DNA from 3 places in the Flavobacterium sp. T12S277 genome. Region 1 is predicted to be linked to each of the others. Evidence: riboswitches for the same ligand, from Rfam matches in the RefSeq annotation. Region 1 holds a riboswitch; each other region holds the start of a gene.
The links. A riboswitch is a leader RNA that binds a small molecule or an ion and turns the genes downstream of it on or off. The one in region 1 is predicted to bind cobalamin.
Positions count from the first base shown of each region.

Region 2: it holds a riboswitch for cobalamin, as region 1 does, so the genes downstream of both, ACN1CN_RS01295 (cell surface protein) here and ACN1CN_RS17035 (TonB-dependent receptor plug domain-containing protein) in region 1, are expected to answer to the same signal.
Region 3: it holds a riboswitch for cobalamin, as region 1 does, so the genes downstream of both, ACN1CN_RS20720 (TonB-dependent receptor) here and ACN1CN_RS17035 (TonB-dependent receptor plug domain-containing protein) in region 1, are expected to answer to the same signal.

Region 1 is NZ_JBLYEG010000012.1:127,153-137,481, reverse strand. Features, by position in the region: gene ACN1CN_RS17065 (ABC transporter substrate-binding protein) at 1-615, opposite strand, end outside; gene ACN1CN_RS17060 (DUF5522 domain-containing protein) at 794-1,156, shown strand; gene cobU (bifunctional adenosylcobinamide kinase/adenosylcobinamide-phosphate guanylyltransferase) at 1,280-1,789, shown strand; gene cobT (nicotinate-nucleotide--dimethylbenzimidazole phosphoribosyltransferase) at 1,931-3,610, shown strand; gene ACN1CN_RS17045 (adenosylcobinamide-GDP ribazoletransferase) at 3,686-4,471, shown strand; gene cobC (alpha-ribazole phosphatase) at 4,456-4,992, shown strand; cobalamin riboswitch at 5,060-5,263, shown strand; gene ACN1CN_RS17035 (TonB-dependent receptor plug domain-containing protein) at 5,290-7,143, shown strand; gene ACN1CN_RS17030 (YncE family protein) at 7,148-8,206, shown strand; gene ACN1CN_RS17025 (S41 family peptidase) at 8,556-10,028, opposite strand; gene ACN1CN_RS17020 (RNA polymerase sigma factor) at 10,189-10,329, shown strand, end outside.
Region 2 is NZ_JBLYEG010000001.1:319,650-329,978, reverse strand. Features, by position in the region: gene ACN1CN_RS01325 (TonB-dependent receptor domain-containing protein) at 1-65, shown strand, start outside; gene ACN1CN_RS01320 (hypothetical protein) at 84-1,298, shown strand; gene ACN1CN_RS01315 (PQQ-binding-like beta-propeller repeat protein) at 1,619-2,803, shown strand; gene lepB (signal peptidase I) at 3,076-4,683, shown strand; gene ACN1CN_RS01305 (hypothetical protein) at 4,789-5,859, opposite strand; gene ACN1CN_RS01300 (hypothetical protein) at 5,856-6,272, opposite strand; cobalamin riboswitch at 6,651-6,853, shown strand; gene ACN1CN_RS01295 (cell surface protein) at 7,238-8,527, shown strand; gene ACN1CN_RS01290 (hypothetical protein) at 8,571-9,812, shown strand; gene ACN1CN_RS01285 (hypothetical protein) at 9,825-10,329, shown strand, end outside.
Region 3 is NZ_JBLYEG010000019.1:46,767-57,095, forward strand. Features, by position in the region: gene ACN1CN_RS20715 (YncE family protein) at 1-398, opposite strand, end outside; gene ACN1CN_RS20720 (TonB-dependent receptor) at 395-2,443, opposite strand; cobalamin riboswitch at 2,558-2,761, opposite strand; gene ACN1CN_RS20725 (beta-ketoacyl-ACP synthase III) at 3,234-4,217, shown strand; gene ACN1CN_RS20730 (amidohydrolase) at 4,429-5,796, opposite strand; gene ACN1CN_RS20735 (helix-turn-helix domain-containing protein) at 5,893-6,765, opposite strand; gene ACN1CN_RS20740 (glycoside hydrolase family 88 protein) at 7,410-8,612, shown strand; gene ACN1CN_RS20745 (polysaccharide lyase family 8 super-sandwich domain-containing protein) at 8,883-10,329, shown strand, end outside.

The DNA of each region.
Region 1 (10,329 bases):
CCCGTAAAGTTTAATCCATTCTGCTTTTCCAAGTGGAGATTGCTCCATCCAGTCGGCCTGAATTAAAACATTTAAACCGCTTTTTTTCAAATTGTCAAGCATCGGATTGTTATTGTCTACTCCAAAAGTCACTATTAAATCCGGAGACAACTCTATTAACTGTTCGATATTCAACTTCTCATTCTGTCCTACATTTTTAACAGTGCCTTTATCTATTAAAGCTCTGGTTTTTTCAGAAGAAATATAATCGGTATGTGGAAAACCAACAAGTTTATTTTCAACTTCCAACATTTCCAGGAATGGAATATTGGTCGTTGAAGTCACTACGATTGATTGTAAAGGAACTTTGATTGTGGTGTACTTTTGTAAACTGTCCGGTACTTTTGCTTCTTTTTCTTTCAAAACATAAGTAAACTTAGTATGTGCATCCGGCCATGGCTCTGAAACCGTTACTACTGAATATCCTTCATGTTTTACAATCGAAAGTCCGGACGCAAACTCGATACTATTTTTTGCAATTTCAGTTTTTACACTTTCCGGAGCTTCATTTTTTTTGCATCCGACAAGAAGAAAAAATGGTAAAATAAAAATCAATTTGGGTAGTAAATGTCTCATATTTAGGTTCTATTATTTTTTTAAGGAATCCGGTTTCATTCTGCCGCTTTTATGGCATGTAATTTGACTCGTATTCGTTTTAAATTTTACAATTTCATTACTGACAAAGGTAACGCAATTTCTAAATTTTTTGTTTACCTTTATTCTTACAAAACCAAATAAACCTCATTTTCCCTCCATGAATCCCATAAAAACAAAAGTCTGCTCGAGCTGTGAATCCTCTTTCAGCTGCGGAGATACTTCAAATGAAAACAAGTGTTGGTGTAATGATTTCCCTCCTATTTTTAATCTTTCTTCCGGTGGAGACTGCCTTTGCCCTGTTTGCTTTAAGGAGGCCTGTGAAGATAAAATTGATGCCTACGTAGAAACTCTTACTCCTCAAAAAGCACTTAAAAATAAAGCAATATCTTTACCCAAACAAGAGAAATTAATTGAGGGTATTGATTATTATATCGAAAATGGAAATTATGTTTTTAAATCCTGGTTTCACTTAAAAAGAGGAAGCTGCTGCGGAAACGATTGCCGACATTGCCCGTATTAAAAGTTATGAGTTTTGAGTTATGAATTATGAGTTATTACACACGAACACTTCATAACACATAAACAACATTTCACATTTCACAATCAACATTTCACATTTTACAATCAATAATTAACAATTAAAATGATTTACCTAATTACAGGAGGCGAACGATCGGGAAAAAGTAGTTACGCCCAAAACCTGGCCTTACAACTTTCAGACACACCTATATATGTGGCCACCGCCAGAAAATGGGACGACGATTTTCAAAACAGAATCGACAGGCACCAACAGGAACGTGACGAACGCTGGACCAATATTGAAAAAGAAAAACACTTAAGCGAAATTGACTTTTCTGAAAAAGTGGCTTTAATTGATTGTGTCACTCTTTGGCTGACCAACTTTTTTATAGACCACAAAAATGATGTATCCTTAAGTTTAGAAGAAGCAAAAAAGGAATTTCTGGCGATAGCCCAGCAGGAAAACGCTACCTTGATTATTGTAACCAACGAAATCGGAATGGGCGTACATGCCGAAACTCATATTGGCAGAAAATTTACCGAATTGCAAGGCTGGATGAATCAGTTTTTAGCCTCAAAAGCAGATGAAGTCATTTTAATGGTTTCCGGAATCCCCGTTAAGATAAAAGGATAGGGATGAAAATAAATTCCAAGTTTTTAAATTCCAAATTCCAACGCTATACTTTATCTTTACTTAAACTTTAAAATTCTTTTTTGAATTGGTTTTTGTAATCGATTTGGAAATTGGAATTTATAAAATTGGAATTTAAAAATTATGAGCCATTTAGACGATATATTAAAATCACGTCGTGATACCCGCCACTTTACAAATGATGAAGTCCCTGACGAAGTGATTCAAAAAGCACTGCAGGCAGGGCACTGGGCGCCATCTGTTGGATTAACCGATGCTACCCGCTATTATCTTATCAAATCGGTTGAAGTCAAAAGTGCGATCAAAGATCTTTTTTTAGAGTACAACAAAAAAGCCGAAGAACTTACCGACAATCCAGAACAAAAGGAACACTATAAATCCTTAAAACTCGAAGCGATTGAAGAAGCCCCTATCGGACTCATTATCGCTTACGACCGATCGGTGTTAAACCAATTTACAATTGGAACAGTGGGCAGCAACGAAGCTGTAAAATTCAGTTCGGTTTGTGCGGCACAAAACATCTGGCTTTCCCTGACAGAACAAGGGTACGGAATGGGCTGGGTGTCTATTTTGAACTATTATCAGTTTAAAAAAATTCTTGATCTACCCGAAAACATAGAGCCACTGGGCTACTTCTGTATTGGAAAACCAGCGACCAATTACGACAATCAACCCATGTTGCAGCAATTGCACTGGAAACATAAATCAGAAGCTCCGGATTGTACCGAAATTAAAAACATCGTTGAGAATCAGGTTCCCCATTTTCCTTTAAAATTTGAAACAACAAACAGTAATAAGAGCAATTTCAGTACCCTGCTACAGGAGAAAATAGATTCTAAAACCAAGCCTATTGGTGCTTTAGGAACGCTCGAGACTCTGGCTTTTCAGATGGCCACTGTTTTTGAAACTTTAAACCCCAAAATTATAAATCCAGCTATTGTTGTTTTTGCTGCGGATCACGGTATTGCCAATCATGGAGTAAGCGCCTATCCGCAAGATGTTACGAGACAGATGGTCAGTAATTTTCTCGAAGGAGGAGCTGCCATTAATGTTTTCTGCAAGCAAAATGACATTCAGCTATCGATCGTAGATGCCGGTGTGAATTATGATTTCCCCACAAATGCCAATCTGATTAATGCCAAAATAGCCAAAGGAACCCAGTCCTTTTTACACCTTCCGGCAATGAGTGAAACAGAACTACAATTGTGTTTCGAAAAAGGGAAATCAATTGTTGAAGCTATCGCAAAAAAAGGTTCAAACTGTATTGGTTTTGGAGAAATGGGAATCGGAAACACCTCTACTGCCTCCGTATTGATGAGTCTTCTTACCGGATTTTCTATCGAAGAATGTGTGGGAAAAGGAACAGGTGTTGAAAACGAAAAATTACTTCAAAAACAAAACCTGCTTCAAAAAGCCATTGAAAACTACACAGGCCCGGCAGAATTAAACCAGCAACTGGCCTATTTTGGCGGTTTTGAAATCATGCAGATTGCCAGCGGAATGTTAACTGCTTTTGAGCATAATATGCTTCTTTTGGTTGATGGTTTTATTTGTAGTGCAGCCTTTTTAGTGGCTTCCAAAATAAATCCTGCCATTCATAAAAATGCTGTCTTCTGCCATTGCTCCGCCGAAAAAGCACATCAGAAATTATTGAATTATTTAGAAGCGAAGCCCATTTTAAATCTGGATTTACGTTTAGGCGAAGGTACAGGCTGTGCGATTGCGTTTCCAATTATTAAATCGGCCGAAGTTTTTTTGAATGAAATGGCCAGTTTTGAAAGCGCAGGAGTCAGTAGGAAATAGTTTTCAGTTTCAGTCTCAGTCTCGGTCTCAGTTTTCAGTTTTATCCTTTAATTTTGTCCTAATCAATTCTCTTAAATGAAAAAAGAACTCCATATTTTCTTTACCTGTTTAATGTTTTACACCAGAATCCCTTGTCCTAAAAACATCAATCACGATCCCGACTATTTAAACAAGGCAACACGCTATTTTCCTTTTATAGGTTGGATTGTGGGGAGCATTTCCTTCTTGGCTTTCTACCTTTCTTCGCTTTTTCTATCTACGGAGACTGCTGTTCTTTTGGCAATAGTTGCCTCGATACTCACAACCGGAGCTTTCCATGAAGATGGTTTTGCCGATGTCTGTGATGGTTTTGGCGGCGGCTGGACCAAAGAAAAAATCCTGCTTATTATGAAAGACAGCGCAATTGGCGCCTATGGAGCAATTGGTTTGGTGATGCTTTTTTTACTGAAATTCAAACTACTTTCTGAATCCGTTACTCTTTTCACTACTAACATTTTTCTAATTTTTCTTTTGTTTATTTCTGCTCATTCTTTAAGCCGTCTGGCAGCAATATCAATCATTTTTACTCATGAATATTCTCGTGATGATGCTACCAGTAAAAGTAAACCTATAGCCAAAAAACACAGTTGGAAAGAAATTACCGGTTCCTTTTTCTTCGGATTGATTCCTTTATTGGTGTTTTCTTATTTTCAGTATAAATTCCTTTTAGCTCTACTTCCGGTATTTATTATGCGTTACTTCTTAGCCCGTTATTTCCAAAAATGGATTGATGGTTATACAGGTGACTGTCTGGGAGCCACGCAACAGGTTTGTGAAGTAATCTATTATTTAAGTATTCTTTTGATATGGAAGTTTATCTAGTTCGCCATACCGAAACCACTTGCGAAAAAGGAATCTGCTACGGCCAGTCTGATGTAGATTTGGCAGTTCCGTTTGAAACTATTTTTGAAGAAATTGTTTCGCAATTACCCTCAGAAGCCCTGCTCTTTTCAAGTCCATTAACACGCTGTGTTAAGTTGGCCGAATACATTCAGCATAAGACAAACCCCATTTCAATGGTTACAGACGACCGTTTGATGGAAATGAATTTTGGCGACTGGGAACTGAAAAACTGGGAGGCCATTCCATCGGAGCAGCTTAATCCGTGGATGGAAGATTTTGTCACAACACAGGTACCCAACGGCGAGTCGTTTACAGCACTTCATGAAAGGGTGGGCGCCTTTTTAAACGAGTACATTGTAAACGCTCAAAACACTCCTGTAGTAATTGTCTCTCATGCGGGTGTCATCAGAAGTATTTTATGCCATCAGTCTGCATTGCCTCTGAAAGATGCCTTTAACAACAAAGTAGCCTTCGGACAGGTTATTAAAATAGAGTATTAAATTACGATTTGTTTAGAATTCCTTCTAAAAACTAAAACAAATTTGAAAATTCAATAATTTTAACTTTATCTTTGCACAAAATTAAGGTTGTGTTCATTCATACACATTAAAAGGGAATCAAGTAATAAATCTTGAGCTGTACCCGCAACTGTAAGCTTTGTTCTGAAAAGAATGCTTGTTGTTAACTACAAAACCACTGCTCGCTCTGGCGAATGGGAAGGTAAACAACAAGACGCAAGCCAGGAGACCTGCCTTTGTAACCAATATCGAGCTCTCGGGAAAAAGAGTGTAGAAATTATGGCTTTAAAAAAACTTTTTGTCTTTTACTTCTTGTGCTTGTGTCAGATTATCTCGGCGCAAAGTGATTCTATTACCAAACTTAAAAATGTTGTCGTTTCCGACGCCAATCTTAAAAAATACTCCAGTTCGCAATCGGTTTTAAAACTAAATGACTCTGTTATTGGTAAGAATGAGGCTTTACTGACTGATTTATTAAACTTTAATTCGACTATTTATTTTAAAGAATACGGTCGTGGAATGCTTTCTACCGTATCCTTTAGAGGTACTACATCATCACAAACTGCAGTAATCTGGAACGGAATCAACATCAATTCTCAAATGAATGGAAGTACCGATTTTAATACTATTCCCGGCTCCGATTATAATTCTATCACCGTAAAAGCAGGAGGAGGAAGTGTTATTTACGGCAGTGGAGCGGTTGGAGGAACGGTGCATTTAAATAACGATCTGGCCTTTTATAATCGATTTGAGAATACTTTAAAACTGGATTACGGAAGTTTTAATACGATTGGAATTAATTATAAAACCAATATCTCCAACGAAAAATGGAGCGCTCAGATTGGTTTCTCTAAAAACAGTTCGACAAACGATTACAAGTACCTGAATCAATACAACTGGAAAGGCGAACAGCGCTGGAATCAAAACGGTCAATACGATGTTATATCACTAAATGCAAATGCAGGTTATAAAATTAATGCCAAAAACAGTTTAAAATTATATACCCAAACTTCAAATACAGACCGAAATACTTCACTGGTTTCTGAATCTGAAACGAAAAGCAAATATGTGAATGGTTTTAATCGAAACTTATTAGAGTACGATGGCGATTTTGGCAGGTTCAAAACCAATTTAAAAACGGCCTATATTTTCGAAAACTATAAATATTATGCCGACAATTCCAGCAATATTTATACCTACGGAAAAACAGAAAGCTTAACTACAAAAGCGGATCTGGGCTATCAATTGCTAAAATCCATACAACTAAATGGTATTCTGGATTACAACCGAACTAAAGGATACGGAAGTGGTTTTGGAGATAATGTGAGAGAAATAAGTTCGGCAGCTTTACTTATAAAACAAGAGGCTTCCCCTAATTGGAAAAACGAATTTGGGGTTCGCAAAGAGTTTACAGACAATTATAAATCTCCTGTACTATTCTCAGCGGGTTCCTCTTATCAGTTTGGGAAATTGTATAATTTGAAATTGAATGTATCCAGAAATTTCAGAATTCCAACTTTTAATGATTTGTATTGGGAAGAAGGCGGAAATCGTGATTTAAAACCGGAGAGTTCTTATCAGGCAGAAATTGGAAATATTTTTACCGTTCAGAATTTTTCTTTGACTCAGACTTTTTATTACATCAAAATAAAAGATCTATTGCAATGGGTTCCCGGAAATAATGGGATTTGGAGGCCGCAAAACACAGACAAAGTGAACAGTTATGGAGCTGAAACCCTGTTGAGCTGGAAAAAGAGTTTTGGCAAAAACAACCTGACGGCTAATGCGACTTATGCTTATACAGTTTCAGAAAATGTCGAAACCAAAAAGCAATTGTTTTTTGTTCCTTTTCATAAAGTTACTGCTGCCGTTGCCTACTCCAGAAACAACATTTCAGCCCATTATCAATTTCTCTATAATGGCTTTGTATACACGCAGGCAGACAATGATCCTGAAAAAATCGTGTCGGCTTATACGGTTTCAAACGTTGGCCTGGATTACGATTTTAAACTTTTATCTTCTTTCAGGGTAGGTATTCAGGTGCTGAATGTGTGGAATACATTTTATCAAAGTCTGGAACACCGACCAATGCCGGGAAGAAATTACAACCTGTACTTAAACCTTAAATTTTAATATAATGAAACTGACTAGATTATTTTTATTGGCATTAAGCGTATCGCTTTTTGTTTCTTGTTCTAATGACGACGACTCCGACAATCCTAAAGGAGTTTATGATAATGGAATTTTCATCTTAAATGAAGGGAATTCTACTGACGGTGGTTCTGTTTCTTTCATCTCTGACGATTTAAATACGTTCAATAAAGATGTTTACAAAACGGTAAACACTACTGATTTTGTTGGAAAATTTCTTCAAAACATCTTTTTTGACGGAGACAAGGCCTATATCATTGCTGGTGGTTCGAATGTGATTAATGTAGTAGACCGTTATAGCTTTAAACTATTAGCTAAAATTGAAACTGGTTTAAACGCACCAAGATACGGTGTTGTAAAAGACGGTAAAGCTTATGTAACGAATGCTAATACGTATTGGTCTAAAACAAACCCGGCTGGTAACACCGATGATTTTATCGCTGTAATTAATTTAGCTACCAACAAAGTAGAAACGACAATACCATTAAATGCAACTGCAAACCATATCGAGCTTCACAACAACAAGCTTTATGTAACAGAACCTTACAATAGTGACAAATTACTTGTGGTTAACCCGGCTACAAACAAATTGGAAACTTCACTAACTATTGGTTTTGGAGCAGATACTATGGAAGAGAAAGATGGTATTTTATACGCAATCAGAAGTTCTTATGGAGAAAGAAGCGAAATTGTAAAAGTAAAATTATCTGACAACTCTATCACTAAAATCACTTTCCCGGAGTCACTTGACGGAGTTAAAAACTTAGATATTTACAACAACAAAATATACTACACCTTAAATACGGCAGTTTATGCAATAGATTATACTGCAACTACGGCTTCCACTACTCCAATTTTCCAATACACTTCAACTTCTGATTATGGAAAAATGTATGGTTTTACAGTAAAAGATGATAGAATTTTTATTGCTGACGGAGGTGATTTTAAATCAAACAGTAAAGCTTACATCTACAATTTGAGCGGAACATTACAAAAAGAATTAACAGTTGGTGTTGGACCAAACGGTTTCTATTTCAACGATTAATTTTTAGAATTAGTTTTGGTTTTTGACCAAAAAAAAGAGGCTGTCCGAAAAGTAAGGACAGCCTCTTTTGTTTTTATAAATAATTTTAGATTGAATTATAATCCAAAAGCAGTTTATTGATCGGCAAAAATTATACGTCTTAATTCAACGCTGATTTGACGGATTCGCTATCGCGAAGACGCTGATAAAAGCGGATTCTAAAAATTAAAAAAACTTTTAAATGAGGAAAAAAATCTGTTTTTATCCGCGTTTTTACGAAGTAAATCTGTTTTATCCGCGTCGAACTAAAGTAGAAACTTAAACCAATAACATAATAAGAGAAAGTTCATACTTTAGACTGCCCCTTTTTTTATTTCAATGCTCGTAAAAGTCCCTCGGGAGCTTTTTCAAGATACATTTGATTTTTAATTCCGTCCATTGCTTTAGCATCTGTAAAGCCTTTCAAAGCTACCCCACTGTCCTCGCCTGTTTTTTTCGCGCTGACTCCGGTAATTTGAGACACCACCACACTTAACAGCGGCTCTGTTGGATCTCCTAAAACTCCTAAATTAGTAATACGCTCCAGTTTTTCATACGTTGGTTTTAAACCGTCTGTGTATTCTCCAAAATCAGCAGCATTCACAATTTTCAACACCAAAGGCTGCATCGCATACTTGTGGTTTGGATTTCTGTTTGTTTTTCCAAAAGTTGGAGAATCGTATAAGGTTACCGATCCTACGTTTTTCCCAACAGTAGTCTCTCCTACCTGAATTACTGAAATATAAGGTACTAATCCATTGATCACCAATTCACTTGCAGAAGCCGTACCACTTGTTGTGATAATATAAATTTTGGTTAGGTTCAAACTGTTAATTGCAGTTCCATCAATTTTATCTACAAATTTATTCAGCAATGACTCAGGGTCTTCACTTTCATAGAATTCGTTGATTTTTGCATTCCATCTCTCTTTCGAAAAAACCTTATTGGTAAACTGCCCTGTAATCATACTAGCCAAACGAGTTGCCGTTTGTATCGAGCCACCACCGTTGTATCTTAAATCTAAAACAAAATCGGTAACACCTTGTGCTTTTAGTTCTCCAAAAGCTGCATTAAGCTGCGAATCATAATTGGCATAAAAACCATTGTACATCAGGTAACCAATTTTATGACCTCCGGCTGTAATAACCTTATTGATAAAAACCGGATTTTCGTCTAAAGTTGTTTTTACCAACGCAACTGTTTTTCCATTACTTTCAAAACTGGTACCGGTATAGGAAGCCATATTTAAAGTATAAGAGTCAGCTGCCAAAAGTGCCTGATAATTGGAAACCGTCAATGAAGTTCCATTCACTCCGGTAAAAAGGTCCCCTCTTTTAATGTCTTTTTTCGAAGCATCAGAATTAGGAATAATATAACGTACATAACCTACTAAATCAGTTGTACTTCCGGGTTTGTAGCTTAGTCTAAAGTCTACACCGGCATTTTTTGAAGTTCCCTGAAGTTCCTGCTCTAAAACGGTATAATCATCTACAATCCAGCTAAAACGATCAATCGCCTGACCTTTTGGAAACTTACTTATAGGTTTGTTCAATAAATCCTGAAATAAATCCTGTGGTTTAGAATACCCGCTCAAAAAATTATTTAATGCTATCTGATCGCTAAAACGGTCATCGGCCAAATTAGGAACATCAGCCTGCCATAAATAAAACTGATTCAAGCCTTTCCAGATAAAATCGTTTACCTGTAACGAGGCCGGAGCCGCTACATCGTCCTGATCTTCGCATGATTGCAAAGAAAAAGCAAGTAAAAATAATAACAGTACACTCTTTAATATTGTTTTCATATAGGGATCTCTTATGTAGTATTAACGTAAAAATACTATCTTTAGTTTTAACTCTAAGAATTTTATTGCTTTTTTATTGTAAAATTTTTAAACCTCCGTGTAACAAAAATAATAGTGTCTCGTCTTCACTATATAAGCTAACGAATAACCAATAGATTTTATGAATCAGAATGTGTTTATAGAATTAATAAATCCTTTTAAAGACAAAGTTTTTCGTCTGGCAAAAAGATTATTAACCAGTACCGAAGAAGCCGAAGATGCCACTCAGGAGATTATGGTTAAATTATGGAACAAAAAAGAT
Region 2 (10,329 bases), on a different contig from region 1:
ATGACTTCTTTGGTGTGCAAAAAGCGGGAAGATCATTTAATATCAAACTAGTAACTCAATTTTAATTATATAACCAAACAGCAATGAAAACAAATCGATTTTTTATAAAACATGCAGTATTAGCCCTAATGTGTTCGGTATTTGCCTTAACATCATGCAGTTCAGACGATACCAAAACAGATGAAGGTCAAGGTAAGAATCCTGCGGTTATCGCATCAGTTCGTGTCAATACGCCTGGCGGCAGAGTTTTTTATTTAGGAGCATACGATAAATTTCCTTCGACTCTTGATTATAAAACAATGACAGAGATAGGCCCGGGGGCAACAGTGTATTCGTATGGTGAACATCCTTATGTTTGGAATGGTACAGCTTCAACCTTAACCAAATATAACGTTAGTACTGAAATGAAAATTTCGAAGGCAGACGCTTTAAGTCTTGCAGGTACCGGAGTTAGCGGTACTTTTGGTCCTCCTGCTTTCGTGTCTGAAACAGAGGCTTATTTTTTCGCCTTAAATGATGGAAAAATTATTAAGTTCAATCCGGCAACGATGACAATCACCGAAACTATTTCAGTGACTCCACTACCGTTAAGTAATGATGCTGGTATAAAAACATTTACTTACATGAGTTATGTTACTTCTGCAAAAAAAATCATTTTACCGGTGGCCGCAACGCCTACTGATTTTAATAAGTTTCCACAATATGCACAAATTGCAGTTTTTGATATCGCTTCAAAAGCAGTTTCTTATGTTAAAGATTCTCGTATGTCAATGGGATACGATACGTTTGCTAAAGGAAATGACGGTACTTTGTACTACAGACCTTCACGCGCTACATCGCTGTCATTAGATTACAGTACTGTAAAAGATGCTCCTCCGGCTGGTGGATTGTTAAAAGTAAATCCTAACGGGACATTTGATCCTAACTTTTTTTTGGATTTAAAAGTTGCTTTAAAGGCACATTCGGTAAATGTAGTTGCTTATGTTCACGGAGATAAAGCCCTTGCTCAGTATCTGGACAATACGTTTACTCCACCAGCGAAACCTGCTGACTGGTACAATGCCCCAACAAAATTTGCTCTTGTAGATTTAAAAACATTAAAAGTAGAGCCTTTTACTTCTTTTGAAAAATACGGAACCGTTTATACTGTAGGAACAATTGATGATGTAGAATATTATGGTAACATCACTGCTCCAGATGGTAAATTCAGTCTGTTAAAGCAAAAAGGAGCTGCTGATTTTGAAGCCGTTTCCGAAGCGATTGGCGGTAGTGTGATATTCGTTGGAAAACTAAGATAGTCACTGCATTGAATTTGTTATTTAGAATTAATGATTTTTAATCCTAAATAACATTATACCCATAATACCACCTCCAAAGTCATTTGATTTTGGAGGTTTTTTATTTTATACCTATTTCTATTTTAGACTTCAATTTTCAATTCAAACAAGTCGGAACTTCCAAAATGCTATAATAATTTTTAACTATATTTGGCAGAGATATTGATTGAGGTATTGCGTTAAATAATTTTAATTTCAGTGTTTTAATCCGTATTTAAATGATCTTTTTTTGCGTCCTACCGCTAAAAAAGAAATCAAATCATTAATCCCAAATTTTAAAAATGAAAAAAAAGCTCATCACTCTTTTGTTTGTAAGTACTGTTGTAAATATGTTTGGACAGTTGCCAACCTTACCACAACCTGATAAAACTTCTTATGCTCCTGATAAGGTTTCTAATAAAGTCTTAAAGCCGCTAACAAAAGTACCATTAGACAAAGAGTCAATTCTAATCTATGATTACGACGGTTCGCTTTTTTCTTTTAATCTGGAATCTGAGAAAATCAACTGGACCGTAAAGGCTACAGATTCTAATACCGAAATGTGTGCAAACGCCATCACACTACAGGATGGAGTGGTGTACATTCCGTTTATTAACGGTGAAATTTTTGCCATAAACAACCAAACCGGTGCCATTTTTTGGAAGTCAAGATTAGGTAATACTACGGATCAGATTGTGGTAAAGAACCAAATTCCAACTATACATGGAGGAAAACTGTATCTAACTACACAAAGTCCCAATAATAGTATTTATGCCCTTGACATAAAAGATGGCGGTTTAGCATGGAATTACAAGCTGGAGGAAACAAATAATGATAGTCCGGTTCTTGTTTTCGACAATAAAGTTTTTACTCAAAGCGCGACTAATTTATATAGTTTTGACGCTAATAGCGGGAAACTTCTTTCTCAAAAAAGCTTTGAGGGCGTTATGTCCGGAAAAGTGGTGACGGATGGTGAAAATGTGTTTATCGCAAATGAAAAAAACGAGCTTTATGCTTTAAGTGCCAATAAACTTGATATACTTTGGCAGTTTAAATTAGATGAAAACCAACAGAATATCAGGGAGCGCATATTTTGCAAAGACAACAAAGTTTATGTAGGTTCACAAGGCCCGGAAGTTTCTTCGATATATGCTCTGGAGTCAAAAACAGGAACTCAGATTTGGAAAAGGGATTTTAAAGACGACAATGTCGAGTATATGGTTGAGGAAAGTGATAATATCTGGGGATATACCCGTAAAGGAAAACTTTTTCAAATAGACATTACAAATGGTGAAATAGCATTTGAAACAAAATTGACAACCAGACCCATTTCAAATTTTGAATTTGGAGGCGATGATTACTTCTTTTATTATTCGGATGCTGCTTTGATTCAGTTTGAATTTAAAAGTAAAGACGAAAACGAAGTTTATCTGAGAACCACCATTAAAGACGATGCTTATAGTGCTTATATAACGATAATTAGATAGCAACTTCAACTATAAACTCCTTAAGTAATTAAGGAGTTTTTTTTATGTCTTTTTTGAAATATTTGTGCTTCTTTTAAAAATTCATTTTTTTTATTGAATGATTTGTAACAAATTAATTAAAACACTACAAATACTACTAGTATCATAGGTCTCTTGGTGTTAATTGTAATTTTATTTGTTAAAAACACAAGTTAATTAACAAGTTGTTCCTCAGTACCTATAAGCCCAATTAGCCCTCAAAAAAGTATAAAAAACAACTAAAAATCAAAAGTATGAATGTATTAGAATGGCTCTTTTTTATTTTAATTATGCAAATTATTCATGGTGTGTCTACCTGGAGGTTTTATGTAAAAGCGGGGAGAAGAGCGGTAGAATCCTTTATACCAATTTATAATATAGTAATTCTATTGAAAATTATACATCGTCCTGTTTGGTGGATTTTGATGCTTTTTGTTCCTATTATCAATCTTTTAATGATTCCCGTAGTTTGGATCGAAACTATTAGAAGTTTCAGGAAAGATACTACGCGAGATGTTGTATTGGTTGTACTAACATTAGGGTTTTATATCACTTTTTTAAATTATTTTTCTAAGGATCTAACCTATGTTGAAAACAGAGATTTGGGACCAAAAACCAAAGCAGAAGATACTGTACGATCTCTTTTATTTGCTGTTATTATAGCAACATTGGTGCATACTTACCTTATACAGCCATTTACCATTCCATCTTCATCATTGGAGAAAACATTGTACATTGGAGATTTTTTATTTGTTAGTAAGCTTAACTATGGAGCAAGAACGCCAATGACTTCGGTTGCATTGCCCATGGTACATGATTCAATTCCTTTTTTGGGTACAAAATCATATTTATTTAGCGATGATTTTACTAAAAAAGGAACGTCAATACTAAACAAATTTCAATTACCCTATTTTAGATTTCCTGCACTAGAAAAGATCAAACGCAATGAAATTGTAGTTTTTAATCAGCCTGCTGATACGTTGCGTGACATGGATAATTTTCATCCGGATAGAAATTATTACAAGCCAATAGATAAAAAAACAAATTTGATAAAACGATGCGTCGGAATGCCGGGGGACTTTCTGGAAATTCGCGAAGGGGATGTTTATATCAATGGTAAAATAGAAAAACTACCGCAAAGTGCTAAAGTTCAGTATAACTTTTTAATTGATACCAAAGGACAACCAATTAATCAAGATATCCTTGTAAATCATTATGGAGCCAGAGAAGGCATGAAGCACGAAAATGGGAATTTTGCCTTAACCAATACTGGACAATATTTTCTGACATTGACCAATGAAGAAGCAGCATTAATAGCCCGTAATCCGGTTGTAAAAGGAGTTAAAAAACATTTAATGGCAAAGGGAGAAGGTGAAGACGTGTTTCCTCAGGATCCTTCTTTGGGTTGGAACATAGACAATTTTGGACCTCTTTACATTCCCCAAAAAGGAAAAACTATAGAATTGAATATTAAAACACTTCCATTTTACAAACGAGTTATTGAAGAATACGAACACAATAATTTAAAAGTTATTGGTAATCAGATTCTAATCAATAGAAAAATAAGCGCAACTTATACTTTTAAACAAGATTATTATTGGATGATGGGAGATAATCGTCAAAACTCTTTAGACGCAAGATTTTGGGGATTTGTTCCTTTTGATCATGTAGTTGGTAAACCCGTATTTATCTGGTTCAGTTGGGATAAAGACGGAAAAGGATTCAACAAGGTAAGATGGAATCGTGTTTTTTCTTTTGTAAATGAAAAAGGAGAATCTAAGTCTTATTTACTGCATTTTTTAGCGTTAGTTGCAATTTATATGATCGTGAGTAATGTATTAAAGAAACGAAAAAAAGTGTAGATTCAAATTCCAAATCTCAAATTCCAAATTCCAGTGCTCGATTAAGAAGTTTTGGAATTTGGAATTTGGAATTTGGAGTTTGTAGTTTGGAATTTAACTATTGTTTTACCAGTCTCGGCTATCTTTAGTATTAATTCCCCATCTGATGCCGAACAAAGAAACGGATTCATCATTTAAAGCAGATTCAAAATTCTTTCCAAATCCACCCGTTACATAAAGGTTGTCGGATACTTTATACTGAACAAAGCCAACTGATCTGTAATTCTTGCCTTCTCCATTTCGTTTGATATATTCATAACCTACAGAGATTTTGTTCCAGTCAAACTGTGCTTTTGATCCTACGTCAAAAAAGTTAGTGTGATTGGTGAATCTGTTGTTTTTTGTATCGTAGTCCGTATTATCCTGTATGTATCTGCAAAAACCGTATAGTTTTAAAGATTGATCTCCTTTGCCTATTGTAAAGGTAAGTGTAGACCATGCACCAAAGCGGCCTGATTGGGACTTGTTGAAATCTTTAGCAGGCATTAACATACTGTAAGCCGATGCTATGTCTAATGTTAGTAAGGGAGCTTTTAGGATGTCTGCGAAATTTTTTGCAGCAACTTCTTTGTTTGTGGTCTCTTTTTCAGTTAATTCCCTTAATACTTGTGCATAACGCGTATAGTAGTTTCCTGTTGTGTCCCTTACGTAACCTTCCTGCTGTAACTGGGCACGAGCCATCGCACTCAAATCTTGCATGTCCGCCCGCATTGAACTATATTTTTTTCTCATGTCTTCAGATGAGGAATTATACAGCGTAAAAACATTAAACTTAATTCCGATTGCTACTTTAGAAATTGAATCATTCTTATTGTATGCTCCCGAAACGGTTGGCATTTGTATTTTTTGCATCGTAAAAGACTTGATATTATCTGTCCCGCTTCCTAAGCCATAGTATTCAAGACCTTTCATATTCGCTGAAAATAAATTCCCGTCAAACGAGATACTTTCAAGGCTTTCTGTATTAATATTGAATTCTTTGACATTTGGATTTGAGGTGATAATGGCTGCCGAATTATCTAATAGAGACAAAGCAGACGAGTTAAGTAATTCTACTTTTTTCAAATCAGTCTTGTCATACGATTGGGCCAGAACAGAAGAGGTGACTAGTAACGCGAGTAGGTGTAATGTTCTCATACGATATCGATTAAAGTAACGAAAAAAACAATTTTTCTGCTTTCTATAAAAGTTGGGCCAAGGTCAATTCCTTTAAATTTATTGTCTTTGCCATCACAGTTGTTGATGATGGTGTAATTAAACAAAAGTTTCTTTGCTGCCGCCTTTGCTTGTTCAAGTCCTCCATCCATGGCTTCATAAGACAAATAATGCTCAAAAAAGAGCAGTCCGCCATGATGTTGAAAGCCAGGTGTTAAAGGAATGGAAGCGTCAGTTAAATATTTTGGAGTAGTAAAGATAGGTTTGTCTTCGTTCCTGCCATTTTGCAAATCCAGAAAAACTTCAGTATAAAGCGGTATAAAACCAAAGTTGTTCAGAATAGACGATTCTAGTTTTATTTCAGGACATCCATTAGATTGAAATATTTTTTTCATAATATAAAAAATTAAGCACGGCCCACTTTTTTCGGCTGTTTTGGTTATAATTCATTTTTAGGTTTAAGTTTTCCGGTATGGTTTAGAATCGTGATAAGATCCGGAATTCTGGTATAAAAATAAGGATTTGACACTGCTGATTTTAGCGTACAACTACGCGATTTAAACAGGAAGCGCCAAGTAAAAGAATAAGAAAAATCCTTATTTTTAAAGCTATGATTTTAGGAGTGACTCATAAATTCCAAATCCTGGTACCGAAGTGAGCCGTATTTGGCACTTGAAACTTGAAACTTGGAATTTGTTTTTTGGAATTTGGAATTTGAGATTCGAGATTTGGAATTTTTTATTTAGAATTACTCTATTGTAAAAGATAGTTATATATTTGCGCCAGATTTTGGTCTGTTTTTTCTTAAGAAAAAACAGTTAAAAGGGAATCAGGTGTAAATCCTGAACAGACCCGCTACTGTAAGTTCTATTCAAGTCTTTAAACGTTACTCATGCCATTATTCGCCGCGGCGGATGAGAAGGTTGTTTTAAAGATGGAACAAGTCAGGAGACCTGCCACAATCACATAGTTTTAGACTTTCGTGGAATAAAGTTGAACAACAATAAACTGACCTGTCATTTTTTATGACGGGATTCTCTCTTATTGCTTTTTTAATTATTACATCCCGGAGTTTACTTAATTCATTTAGTGATGTATAATACAGAAAAAGGACTCTTATTTATTGTTGCATTTGTTTCTACTTTACTTCAGTCGCGAGTATTACATCGCTGTTCTTCCATTTTAAAAACATTTTGCACGGAAAGTAAATGTTATAAAAAATCAATCCGGACACAAAGCTCTTTCGTAAAACTACGGGATGCATTTTGTACGGCATCCGGTTGAAGACTAAAATTGAAAACCCCACTTCAATTACTTCAATTTTTATTGCCTTAGAAACTCCCAACTTAAATAATGCCACATGTTTTACAACACTTCTCAATATTTCCGGTTCTTATTCTTTTGTATTCTGGCACTCTGCTTAACCAATTGTTCTGAGGATAATGCTGCCAAAGAGGATAACAATCCGCCCCCGGTAAGTTCTGATCTGACTCTTAACACCCAGCGATTTGCAATCTTGGCTATAAATTCTACTATAAATACAGCTACAGAAGCTACCTACAGTTGGAGTGTTACAAAAGCGACGTCCGAAAACTATGCTCTAACCAATACGACAGAAAAAGAAGTGCTGTTTGCCGCAGCAGAAACCGGGGTTTATGAATTAACAGTAACGGTAAATAACAAAGGGAGTTTACAAACGCAAAAAGCAGTCATTACAGTAACAAAAGAAACGAAGGAGTATAAAACCTATATCGCAAAGGTATTTGAGTTTAAACCCGCTCCGGGACAGTTTATAAACGATCTTCCGGCTGCCAATGACGGGGATACTGCTGAAAGAATTTTATCAAGAGCCAATACCTATCTGACTAAGAAAAATGGAGATCTGGTTTCGCTTGGAGCCTTTGGTGGTTATGTTGTTTTTGGGTTTGATCATACTATTGTTAACGTCAAAGGCAAACGCGATTTTAGAGTTCTGGGCAATGCATTTTGGGCAGAAGCGAACCCTAATTCGAACAGTACAATGCGAGGCGGAAGCAGTGAGGCAGGAGTGATAATGGTGGCTTACGATAAAAATAAAAACGGACTTCCGGACGATGAATGGTACGAAATAGAAGGAGGCGTGCATAAAATGTCTAAAACGATTCAGCATTATGAAATTACTTATTATCGTCCAGATCCAAACAAAAAACCGGTACCGGGAGGAACTACAGGTACGGTAGGTTTTGTTGATATGGAATACATTTATTGGAAAGACAATCAGGGTAAAAGCGGTTATCTGATCCAAAATAACGCTTACAATCATTCTTTAGATTACTGGCCAAAATGGCTTAGAGATCAGGCTTCTATTACTTTTAAAGGAACAAGGCTACCAGATAACGCAGTGGATGAAAGCGGAACCGGAAGTTACTTTGTGCAATATGCCTTTTTATACGGATATGCTGATAATGCTCCAAACGGGGATGACGATTCAGCCATAGACATCAACTGGGCTATAGATAAAAATGGAAACAAAGTAATGCTTCCGGGGATCGATTTTGTAAAAGTATACAACGGTCTTAATCAGCAGGCGGGCTGGCTGGGAGAAACTTCGACTGAAATCATGGGAGCAACCGATTTGCATCTGTCAGGAGAAAGTATTTCAACGCGATAACGCCAATCAAAAATGTATTAAACTAAATTATTATACCAGAATTATGAAAAAAAACTTTGCCCATTTATTATTATTTGCTTTGGCATCGGTATTTACCGCATGCAGCGATGACGATAAAAATGATGCCAATTCAGGAGAAGGACTAGTCATACCAATAGCAGTAAAACTTCAGGGAAAATTTGAAGTAGCTACCTTTAATGTTTTAAATATTACCGCTTCTGCCGAAACGACTAACCCTAGTTATGAGTGGGTACTTAAAAAAAATCCTTACAACCAAACCAAAGATTCTGTAGTAGGGACTGCCAAAGATTTACGATTTATCGCCCTGTATCCTGGAGCTTATGAGCTAACGTTAAATGTTACCGAAGGAGATAAAAAAGGAACAAGTGCGACTACTGTGAATGTAATAAATGAAGCTCAGAATTACAATCCGTACATCACAAGTATTTTCGATTTTAGCCCGGCACCGGGTATGTTTGCTAATGATTTGTACAAAGACGGATTTGCGAAAGCTGATGTTATGAAGGTAGCATTGGGAAGGATAAATGAAACCAGTGTAGGATATCCAATTGACTTGGGAGGCTTTGGAGGTTCGATCGCTGTTGGGTTTGATCATATGGTGATTAATATTCCCGGAAAGAAAGATTTCAGAGTTTACGGCGCAGATCTGACCGATAAAGCCAATCCGCCGGCTCCTGGATTGATTTATGTAGCCTATGACAAAAATGCAAACGGGAAACCTGATGATGACGAATGGTATGAGATTATAGGAAGTCAGCACGCCAAAGAAAATACCATTAAGAATTTTAAAATAACCTATCAGAAACCAGCAGCAGGCAAAAAGGTGGTAGTAAGCGGACCAAATGATCCTTTTTTAGACCGTGAGCACCTTTATTGTGAAAACAACCAGTCTCAGACTTACTTTTTACCAAGATCAAAAACTAAAAAAGAATACTATCCATCCTGGGTAACTCAAACTACCGCTGTTTATGAAGGAACAAAGTTAAATGTAAATTTCGCGGCAGTACGTCCCGGACAAACTACTTTGTGGAATTTCGATGCTCCGGAATGGGGGTATGTCAATGCTAAAAGTCCGGATATTGATATTGACTGGGCGGTTGATAAAAACGGCAACAAAGCCAATCTTCCGGGAATTCATTTTATAAAAGTGGTGAACTGTGTGAGTGAGCCAATGGGACTTTGCCACCAGCAATCGTCAATGGCAACCCGATTCTCGGGAGCTGCTGATCTTCAGATCATAAAAAAGTACAATCTAAAAAAGTAAGAGAATAAGAATATGAAAAAGTTTATCAAATATACTTTATGCCTAATGGTTATTAGCGTTTTTTACAATTGTAGTAACGATGATGCAAAACCTGATCCTGTAGTAGTAGAACCTAAACCCGAACCGGTTAAAGATCCTTCACTTACTTTAAAACTGCAAGCCGATTTTAAGACAGAACGATACAATGTCGTTGCTATTGACCCGGAGGTGGTTATTGAAAATGCCAACGGTGCCGCTGCACAGTACAAATGGACTGTAAAAGTAACAGGAAAAGACGGTGTTGCTAAAGACTCTGTTATTGGCGATACTAAGACTTTAAAGTTTATAGCACCAAAAGCTTTGAGTTACGATGTAGCGCTTACGGTAACATTGAACAAGGTAATAAAACAGGCATCGACAAAAGTAACCGTTGCCGAAACGGGTAAAGTCTACACGTCAAAAGCCTTTTCGATTATCGATTATGTACCGGCTCCGCATTACAATAATGACAGCTTTGAATTTGCAACAAAAGCAGAAG
Region 3 (10,329 bases), on a different contig from region 1:
TACCGACAATTCGGAATGTCTATTTTTTTAATTCTTTTGGCTGTCCATTTGTCAATCACCTCCACTTTATTGGAACAGTTGATTACCGCATACACTTTGTTTCCGTAAATTTTAATATCATTCCCTACGTCACCCAGCTCTTTTACGACTGTTGGGTTGCGTTCTGAGTAAATATCGGTGGTATAATTTCCGGTTCTGTAATTGAATACATCAATACTGGCACGGTTCATTCCCATATTGCCTTCGTTTAAAAGATAAAATCCTTCTATATTGCCATCTCCTCTGGGCGCGGCTACGCTTTTATCTGAAGACGGAAAAACAGTTTCTTCTTCCCTGCAGGAAACCAAAAGAAGGGCTACAAATAAAGTAAGCAGGAATTGGGTAGTTCTCTTTTTCATAACGCAATGCTGATTATAAATTTTAGTGTACGGCCCGGCATCGGATAGTTGTAAATGACTTCGTACTGCTGGTTGAGGGCATTGTTTAATTCAATTGCCCCTTTTACTTCATAGCCCTGAAATGAAAACTTTTTCTGCACGGCTAAATCGTGTGTATACCAGGGCTGTACTTCATTAATCCTGATGTTGTTTACATTTCCATTGTATCGTTTTCCAACGTAAATAAAACTGTAGTTAAAATTCCATGACTTATAATCCGCATTTAAAATTCCGGATCCACTGTGCCACGGAGTATAAGGAATCTGATCTCCATAAGACGACAATTCCAAACCGGCAAACTTGGTATAATCTCTACTCTCTGAATAGGTATAACTCAAATGGGCGCTCAGATTTACTTTGTTGATGTGCATTTTCATATGAACAACCGATTCTATTCCTTTCCCTTTCACTTCCCCGATATTGGTCATCATCCAGCGGAATAAATTTCCGGTTGGGGCTGCGATAATTTTATCTTTGGTATTGGTGTAATAACCATCAACCTGAAGAGAAAACTGGTCTAATAAACCGCTTTCAAACGGTATGTTGTAGGTAAATCCAGCATCATACTGATTCATGTATTCGGGTCTCAAGGTACTGGAACCAACCATCGTATAATACAAATCATTAAAAGTGGGCATTCGAAACATACGTTTTGCAAAAGCTCTCAAATTAAAATCGTAGGCTTTAAAGGGGCTGTAACCTAAAAATAATGCCGGCGTAAACTCTGTTTTGTCGGGAGCTTTTGCATTGTAGCGTACTTCTTCCTGCACGTGCGTACCTACCACACTGCCCAAAACCTTAAAGCCGTCCAGTCGGTACGAACTTGCCAACGCAAACAAAGCAGTGTAACGCTCCGGATAAGAAAACAGCGTTTTGATACCTCTTCTGTTGGCATTTAAACGGTTGTATTGAAAATCCGTCGATAGTGAAACATCCCAGGTGGATAAAATTTTGTACAGGTTGACTGCGGAGAAATAATATTCCTGCTGATAATAACTGTCGTCAGATTGGGCTCCTTCGGTAACCACTTCTCCGAGCACATTAGTGGTATCTCTGGCTATGTAATGGGTGTAATCATAGGCGTATTTTGCCTTGGCCTGAAATTTATATTTTTCGCTAAAATCTTTTATAAAAGTACCCTGCGTAAAAAAATTCTTGTCGTATTGTCGGAAACCATCCGAAAACTTATTTTCTACAATAGCTCCCGGAGCTCCTCTTTCAGAATCGTAATAGTAGACTTTCGCATCCCAGGAACCATTTTTAATTTTACCGTAAAGACCTGACTCAAAACGGAATGCTTCTATATCACTGTTGTGTCTGGTGGCTGAGGTATCATAAGCCACAGTGCCGTCGAGATTGTTTCTTTTGTATCTGAATTTGTATGCGCCATTAGATTTTATGTACTCCGAACTTGCACTCAGACTTACTTTATCGCTTAGTTTTTGTTCCCATCTAAAAGAAAAATCATTATAGTTGATCGACATGGTTTTATAGCGCAGTAATAAGCTGGTCTTTTTATTACGCTCAAAAACAGGACGTTTGGTTCGCAGGTAAATCGTAGAAGCCGCTGCAAAGTCTTTGGCCGACTGGAATATTTCGCTTTTCTGACCATTGTACATCGTAAGCGATTCCATATCATCCAACGAATATTTTCCGAGATCTGTCACTCCGTTTTGCGCATTTCCCAACTGAATCCCATCGTAAAAAACACCTACATGATGGGTTCCCATATTGCGGACATCGACCGTTTTGAGTCCGCCCAAACCACCGTAGTCCTTGATTTGTACTCCAGCAAAATAGCGAAGTGCATCGGCAACATTATGACTGGCTAAATTTTCGAGCAGTGTTCCCGAGAGACTTTGTACGGGAATTACTTCCTGATAGGGTTTTGCCTTTAGCAATACTTCTTTCAAAACGCGCAAACTGTCTTTAGTAGTTTGAGCATGAAGTACAATAGGAGCAAATAATAGAATAAGGAATAAAAGTATTTTTCTGGTATTACACATCACTGATTTAATTAAATAAACTCCGGGATGTAATAATCAAAAACGCAATAAGATAGAGTTCCGTTACAAAATAACGGGCCTGTTTATTGTTGTTCAACTTTATTCCACGAAAGTCTTAAACTATGTGATTATGGCAGGTCTCCTGACTTGTTCTATCTTTAAACAGCCTTCTCATCCCGCAAAGCGAGACAATGGCATGAGTAACGTTTAAAGACTTGTACAGAACTTACAGTAGCGGGTCTGTTCAGGATTTACACCTGATTCCCTTTTAACTGTTTTCTCTTAAAGAAAAAACAGACCAAAATCTGGGCGTAAAGATAGAGTTATCTTTATAAAAACAAGAATTATTTAATGATATTACAGTTTTGACAATAAATGTGACTATCTCTCAATAATTAACTAAAGAAAAGTGTTTCAGGTTTTGTATGATAAGTATTAGAAAAATTACACTCTTTGATATTATTCAAAATTCAATCGTAACAAAAAAAACAATTTTGCGACAAACTGGAAGTTCAGTTTGGTTGTTTTATCATAAACATTGAAGAACTGAGACAAAATTATTCGAAATAGGATTTGATTTTATTAATAATGAAGTGAAACAGAAATATTAAAAGTAAATTAACAAATTCCGAGATTTTTGCATCTTTATAATTGTTAAATTGCGCCCCTGTAATTGAAGATGCCCCTCATACTACATATTCTTCGAAAAACTCTTGTAAAATGGACTGGAGAAAGGTTTTGGGCCGAAAGTCAAAATAAAAAAAACGCTAAAAGAGAAACAAAAAAATCAATGAATACAACAAAAGCTTCCATTATTGCTATTGGAGGATATGTACCGGAAACGGTTTTAAGCAATACTGATTTAGAAAAAAGAATAGATACAACAGATGAGTGGATCACATCAAGAACAGGCATAAAAGAAAGACGCATACTGGACGACCCGGCACTGGCAACCTCAGATATGGCTTCTTTCGCCATTAAAGACTTAGTAGAAAACTATGATATAAATCCTCTGGATGTAGATTGCCTTATACTGGCAACTTCAACACCCGACCATATTCTTACTCCCGCTGCCAGTTTGGTATGCGAAAAAGCAGGCCTGAAAAATGCCTGGGGATTTGACCTTAACGCGGCCTGCAGTGGCTTTTTGTACGCTCTTTCGGTAGGCGCGAGTTTTATTGAAAGCGGCAGATACAAAAATGTTATTGTGGTTGGAGCCGATAAAATGAGTTCGATCGTGAACTATGAAGACCGAAACAGCTGTATTTTATTTGGTGATGGTGCAGGTGCGGTACTATTGCAGCCTAATACGGAAGGACACGGTATACAGCAGAACATTTTCAGAACAGACGGAACAGGTGCTGAATTCCTTTCTGTACGTGCCGGAGGTTCTCTTTTATCAACAACAGAAGAAACCATTCAAAACAAACAACACTTTGTACATCAGGAAGGAAGAACCGTTTTTAAACATGCGGTGAGAAACATGAGTGGTACTTCTAAAGAGCTAATGGAAAAAGCTTCATTGACTCCGGATATGATAGACTGGGTTATTCCACATCAGGCAAACTTAAGAATCATTCAGGCAGTAAGTGAAGAAGTTGGTATTCCTATTGAAAAGTTTAAAGTAAACATTCAAAAATACGGTAACACTACGGCAGCAACTATTCCGCTATGTCTTTGGGATTTCAAAAAAGATTTTAAAAAAGGAGATAACATTGTTATTACAGCTTTTGGAGCAGGATTTTCCTGGGGCAGTATGTACATCAAATGGTAAATACTATACAAAAACATTACACTATATTCTTATGATGCCGTATTACTAATCATAAGATCAAAATCGATTTTAAACAAAAAACAATCAGTACGTACTTCATACTGATTGTTTTTTTTATAGGTATAACTTAAATTAGAAATGCCTCTGACAATTTCTTATTCGGGTACTTTTACTAAATTTTCTGCCAATGGGCAACTTGATTAAAAGCTTTTTAAAGACCCGCAATCTGTCCCGCTATGATTTTACCGTTGAAAAACACACCTTCTCTTTTGGGTAAACGGGCTACTGCTTCGGCCGAACAGCTTGCTTTTACCAAAATAAAATGAGCGTCATCACCGGCTGCCGGCCATACACGTACGCCTGCATCGTTAAGTGGCAACACCTCATTTGTAGTGGCAATATGCAAAGCACGGCTCAAATTGTACTCATCGGTCCAGCCATAAAGCTGTGCGCATAATTTTGCTTTTTCCAGCATGTCACAGGTTCCAAAAGGCATCCAGTGGTCTACAATACTGTCGGTACCCGTCATCAGTTTTACACCGTACTTCTTTAAAGTCGGAATAGGCATGATGGTTTTTCCGATTGGCACTGTCGAAATTACGCCTATACCAAGTGCTCCCATTTTTTCGGCTATTCCTTCTAAATCTTTCGGATCCATTCTGGCCAGCGCAAAACCATGACTGATATAGGTTTTTCCTTGTAGTTGTTTGTTCTCTTCGGTTCTTTTGATGATATATTCGATAGCCGCTTTTCCTGAAGGAGGCGATTCGTGCAAATGTATGTCAATGCCTTTATTATGGTCTATCGCGATCTGGAACATGCTGTCAAGTGATTTCTCCATATTTCCATCAACAGTTGTAGGATCAAGTCCGCCAATAAAATCTACGCCCATTTTTGCGGCTTCTCTCAGTAAGGGTTCGGATTGCGAATATAAAATTCCATGCTGTGGAAAAGCCACAATCTCCCATCCAAAACTGTCTTTATTATTCTCCAAAGCTGCCAATAAATGCTCGAGACTTTTTAATCCGCTCACAGGATCAATATTACACTGACAACGGGCAAAATAGCTCCCCTGACTTTTCATCAACTGAATGGCCTGCTCTGCTTTGTATTGAGAATCAACAAGCAGTTCCGGAATTATTTTTTGCTCCAGCGTAATCATGTCTTTTACCGTGAATCCCTTTCTTGGTGCGGCATTCCATTTTCCACCGTAAAATGTTTTATCAATATGGATGTGCATGTCACGCAATCCCGGAAGCATCAAAAGACCTTTAGCATCTACTTTTTTTAGTTTCCCATCAGGTTTGGCGGTGGTAATATTTTTAATTTTTCCATCCGCTATATGCACATTGTACAAACTGGTTTTGGTCGCAATTACTTCTTTTTTTTCATTGTACTCAAAACCGTCTTCCAGTCTTACATTGGTTAAAATATATTCTTTCGCAGCGGCTGTTATATGTTCCGGTTCTTCTATAGAATGTGCCATTGCGGTACCGCCTATTCCGGAAAACAATGCAGCTCCAGTTGCTGCAGCTCCCATTCTTAAAAATTGTTTTCGATTTATTGTGTTGTCGCTCATTGGTTAATAGTGTGAAATATTCCTGAGAAACCAGCCCTCAAAAAATAATGGTGAACTGCAAAATTCACCTAATTTTTTAAAACTAAAACAGGAAGATTAATGATAAGAATGGTACAGATTATAATTTTCCTTAAAATCGGTTGGTGTTTTCCCTATGTATTTTTTGAAAACTTTGGCAAAATAGCCATTATCATTAAAACCCAACTGATAGGCAATTTCTTTTACCGACAAATCAGTACTGATTAACAATCGTTTGGCTTCAAGAATGGTTCTTTCTTTAATAACATCGCCAGCCGATTTGTTCAGGAATTTTTGGGAAAGAATATTTAGATAATTAGAAGTCACATTCAACTCCCCGGCATAAAAGTTTACCGAGAATTGGGTTGTAAAATGATCTTCAATCAGTGTCTTGAACTTTTTTATAATTTTTTCTGATTTGGCCGCAACATCATGATCCGGAAATTGCAGAACGTAATCCTTTTGCAATACTTTAAACAGCAGATGCAATCTCAGCAGCACTATTTCTTTGGTCAACAAATCATCTTGAAGTAAATCTGATTCGATTTCTTCCAGCTGGCTTTTAATTTTCTGAAAACTGCTTTTGTTTAGAGAAAGGCAGAAGGGCGAACTCTGTCCGAAAAATGGCAGCTGCGATAAATTAGAAAAAACGGTCATGATCGCAGGAGAAATCATCAGCTGAAAACCATTCGTATTTACATCAAGTGACCAATTGTGCACCTGTCCGGCCCCTACAAAATGAATCTGATAATCGGCTACTTTGGTTTGTTTAAAATCAACACTATGAAATCCGGAACCATTCTCTACCATAAAAACAAGATAGAAATCGTGTTTATGAGGCTGTTCAAACTCATTGCGTCCTTTAACACTGTGTCGAAACAGGGTAATACCAAACGTTTGTTCGCCAAGTATATTTAAAACAGACAAAGTTGGAATCGCATTTTTGCTCAAAGGAATTGATCGTGTTGGTTAGCTATTTTCAAAATTATGTAATTAATCAATAAGTAGCCTGTTGGGTGGGATTATTTTTAATACATAAAATTTCTATGTAACTAGAAGATTCTAAACGCACTTTTGTTTTAACACATAGAAACATAGATTACACTTCGCGGAAAAGGCGTGTCACTTAAAATAAGCCACAAAAGGCTAGGTGAAAAAATTATAATTTTCTTAAATCACTCTAACATTGAGTATAAAATCTATGTTTCTATGTGGTTAGAAAATTTTAAACACATTCTTGTTTTAACACATAGAAACATAGCTTGCAACTTCGCAGAAAAGTCGTTTCACTTAAAATAAACCACATGGCATTATCTAAAAAAATATATTTTTGTAAGATCTATCTTAATTTTAGATTTTAAAGTTATGCTTCACGGGCTTAGCAAAATTTAAAGACCACATCCACCACTCCCGGGAAATCAGCTATTGAAAGAACCGGATTCTTCCAAAAACTCTTTTTAATGCTGTAAAAACAGACTGTTTAAACAAATTTAAAAGTTTTATGATAAAAACTGAAAGACGATTTTGAATCTCAAATCTAACTTCGCTTCATCAAAGCATTAGAACGAACAGATCATAAATCTAAAAGAGTACACATGAAAAAAAACCTAAGCTTATTAGTAGCAGTCTTTGCTATTACCATAAACTCATTTGCCAATCTCAAACCCGAAGACCCATCATTAGTTTGGTTAAAAAAAACAACCGAAACTATCCGTTTCCAGTTAAACAAAGCAGCACAGACTTACAAACCGGGGAAAAATCCGCGCTCTGTAAATCCTGACGGAACGGTGAGATTAGCCGGTTTAACAGACTGGACTACCGGTTTTTTTCCGGGAAGTCTGTGGTATGGCTACGAACTCACCGGGGATAAGATTTTGGCAGAAGAGGCCAAAAAGTTTACGCTTGCTTTAGATTCGATTCGAAATATAAAAAACACGCATGATGTAGGTTTCATGCTGTACTGTTCTTATGGAAATGCTTACCGAATTACCGGGGACAAGACTTATCTTCCGGTACTGGCTGACGGAGCAGCAAATCTTTATGCCCGCTTTAGTCCAACCGTAGGTGCCATTCGTTCCTGGGATTTTACCTGGCTGCATTATCCGGTGATTATCGACAATATGATGAACCTTGAATATTTGTATTGGAGTGCCAATTCGTTTGATAAACCGGAATATGCCACCGCAGCCAATACGCACGCTTTGACCACCATAAAAAATCATTTTAGAAAAGATTTCAGTTCGTATCATTTGGTTGATTATGATCCAAAAACGGGTAAAGTATTGCGCAAAGGAACACATCAGGGTGTTACCGACGATTCGGCCTGGGCACGAGGTCAGGCTTGGGGATTGTACGGATACACCATGTGTTATGCCAATACCAAAAACCCGAAGTTTTTACAACAGGCCGAAAGCATTGCCGCTTTTCTTATGAACCATCCGCGTATGCCAAAAGACAAAATACCGGTTTGGGATTTTGATGTACACAACGCAATGGACACTGCTGAACTTGCTCCCAGGGACGCTTCGGCAGCAGCCGTAATCGCTTCAGCCCTGCTTGATTTGAGTACTCAGGTTAAGGATGGAAGAAAATACGCCCAATATGCCGAAGAGATTCTGAAATCCTTATCCTCTGATGCCTACCTCGCGAAACCCGGAGAAAACAATTATTTTTTACTGAAACACAGCGTGGGTGCTTTTTTATACAATTCAGAAATTGACACCCCACTTGATTATGCCGATTACTATTATCTCGAAGCTTTAAAAAGATACGCAGCTCTTAAAAAAATTGAAATCTGAAAGGAACCGTTCATGCAATAAGCTGTTTGCGTAAAAGAAATAAAACAGGAAGTTCTTTTGTTTAGAAATTACAAAAAAAATATTAGCCCAAACTATTAACTGTTTGCAAAAAAAACCACTGACAGTATTTTTTTAAGATAATTCCAAACCCAACAACTTCATTACAAGCCCGCAAAACCTCCGATTCTAACCGTCGGAAGTTTTGCGGGTTAGCTGCTAAGAATACCACACAATAAATTACTAACCACTAATCTATTAATAACCACTCTTATGCACAAAAAATTCCTTTTATCCGTCGGGCTAATAGCCTTAGTTTTTAACTTTTCGTACGCTCAGTTGAGTGTTGTAAACGAGATTGCCGTCAAATATCGAAACTGGCTCACGGGCGAGAATCTCGATTATTCTAAAACACAGGTCAACGAAAGATACAGCCGTTATCTGAGCAATGGCATCGCTGCCAAAAACCTCTCGGCATACGATTTTGCCAATCCCGGACCGGTATGGAATTTTACAGTTGGTGCCGATCAGACTGCATATCAGGTTTTGGTCGAACAAAAGCTCATCCGCTTAGTCTTTTTGTACCAGCTGAAAGGCTCAGTCGCCAGTCCTAATCCCGATTACCACAGCCCTGCATTACGAGATTCTATTTTGGCGCTTTTCAACTATATGAAAGCAAAAGGCATCAGCAGCACTACTGATTTTGCTTATGTTTCCATTCCTGCCACCGAAGAAGTAATTACCAGCGGTCACGGGATATGTTTGCGCTCCTCAGGATATGCTACTGCCGTTTTTTTGATGAAAGACGAACTGGTTGCTGCCGGAGAATTTACCCATCATCTCGGGGCACTTAAGAGCTTAACCGCTTTTATTTCGCCGGATTATCCTAATTTCAATTTCACCAATCCCGGTTACAATTCCGATGTTATTCGTTCATCGATTCAGCAACGATTTTGTTATGTACTGGCTCAGGACGATGCTTCAACTACAAAAGTGACTGATATGGATTTCCTGAAACGATTTATCGACAATGCTCTCAAAATAAGCAACGGCTGGAACGATTGTATTAAACCCGATTTTATTACCTATCATCACAGAGGTGCTTATTCCAACTCGTACGGAGTCGAAGCGCTGCAACAATCTTCGATCATGAATATGATGCTGAAAAACACTTCTTATGAATTAAATCCTGAAGCACAAAGCAATCTCAAAAACGCCATTTTAAATTACAGTAAGTTTAGTAAAGGTTTTGAAATGCCTTTAGGTCTTGCCGGAAGATTTCCCACCAATACTGATGCGATAAACGATTTGAGACCCGCACTTGCTACTTTATATGTAACCGATCCTGTTGCCAATCTGGAAGCGGGAAGAGAATTTGTCAGACTCTGGGCACTCTCTGCAACCGCCAATACCGCTTTACTGAGACAAACAGCCTTATCGATTACATTGGTTTATACACCGGGTGGTGTGATGGACATCATGCAGACTTTAAATGCCGGAATTAGCCCCCTGCCTGAAATAACCGAAGGTCAATTTAATTTCCCCTTTGCCGGATTGAGCGTTCACAAATACAATGGTTATCAGGCGAGTATTAAAGGAACCAGTAAACACATCTGGCATTTTGAGGATTCGGCCACCGAGAATGTCTTTGGAAGATATACCTCTGCAGGCGCTATGGAATTGCTGACAACTGGAGTTCCCGTAACCCGAATTTCAAACG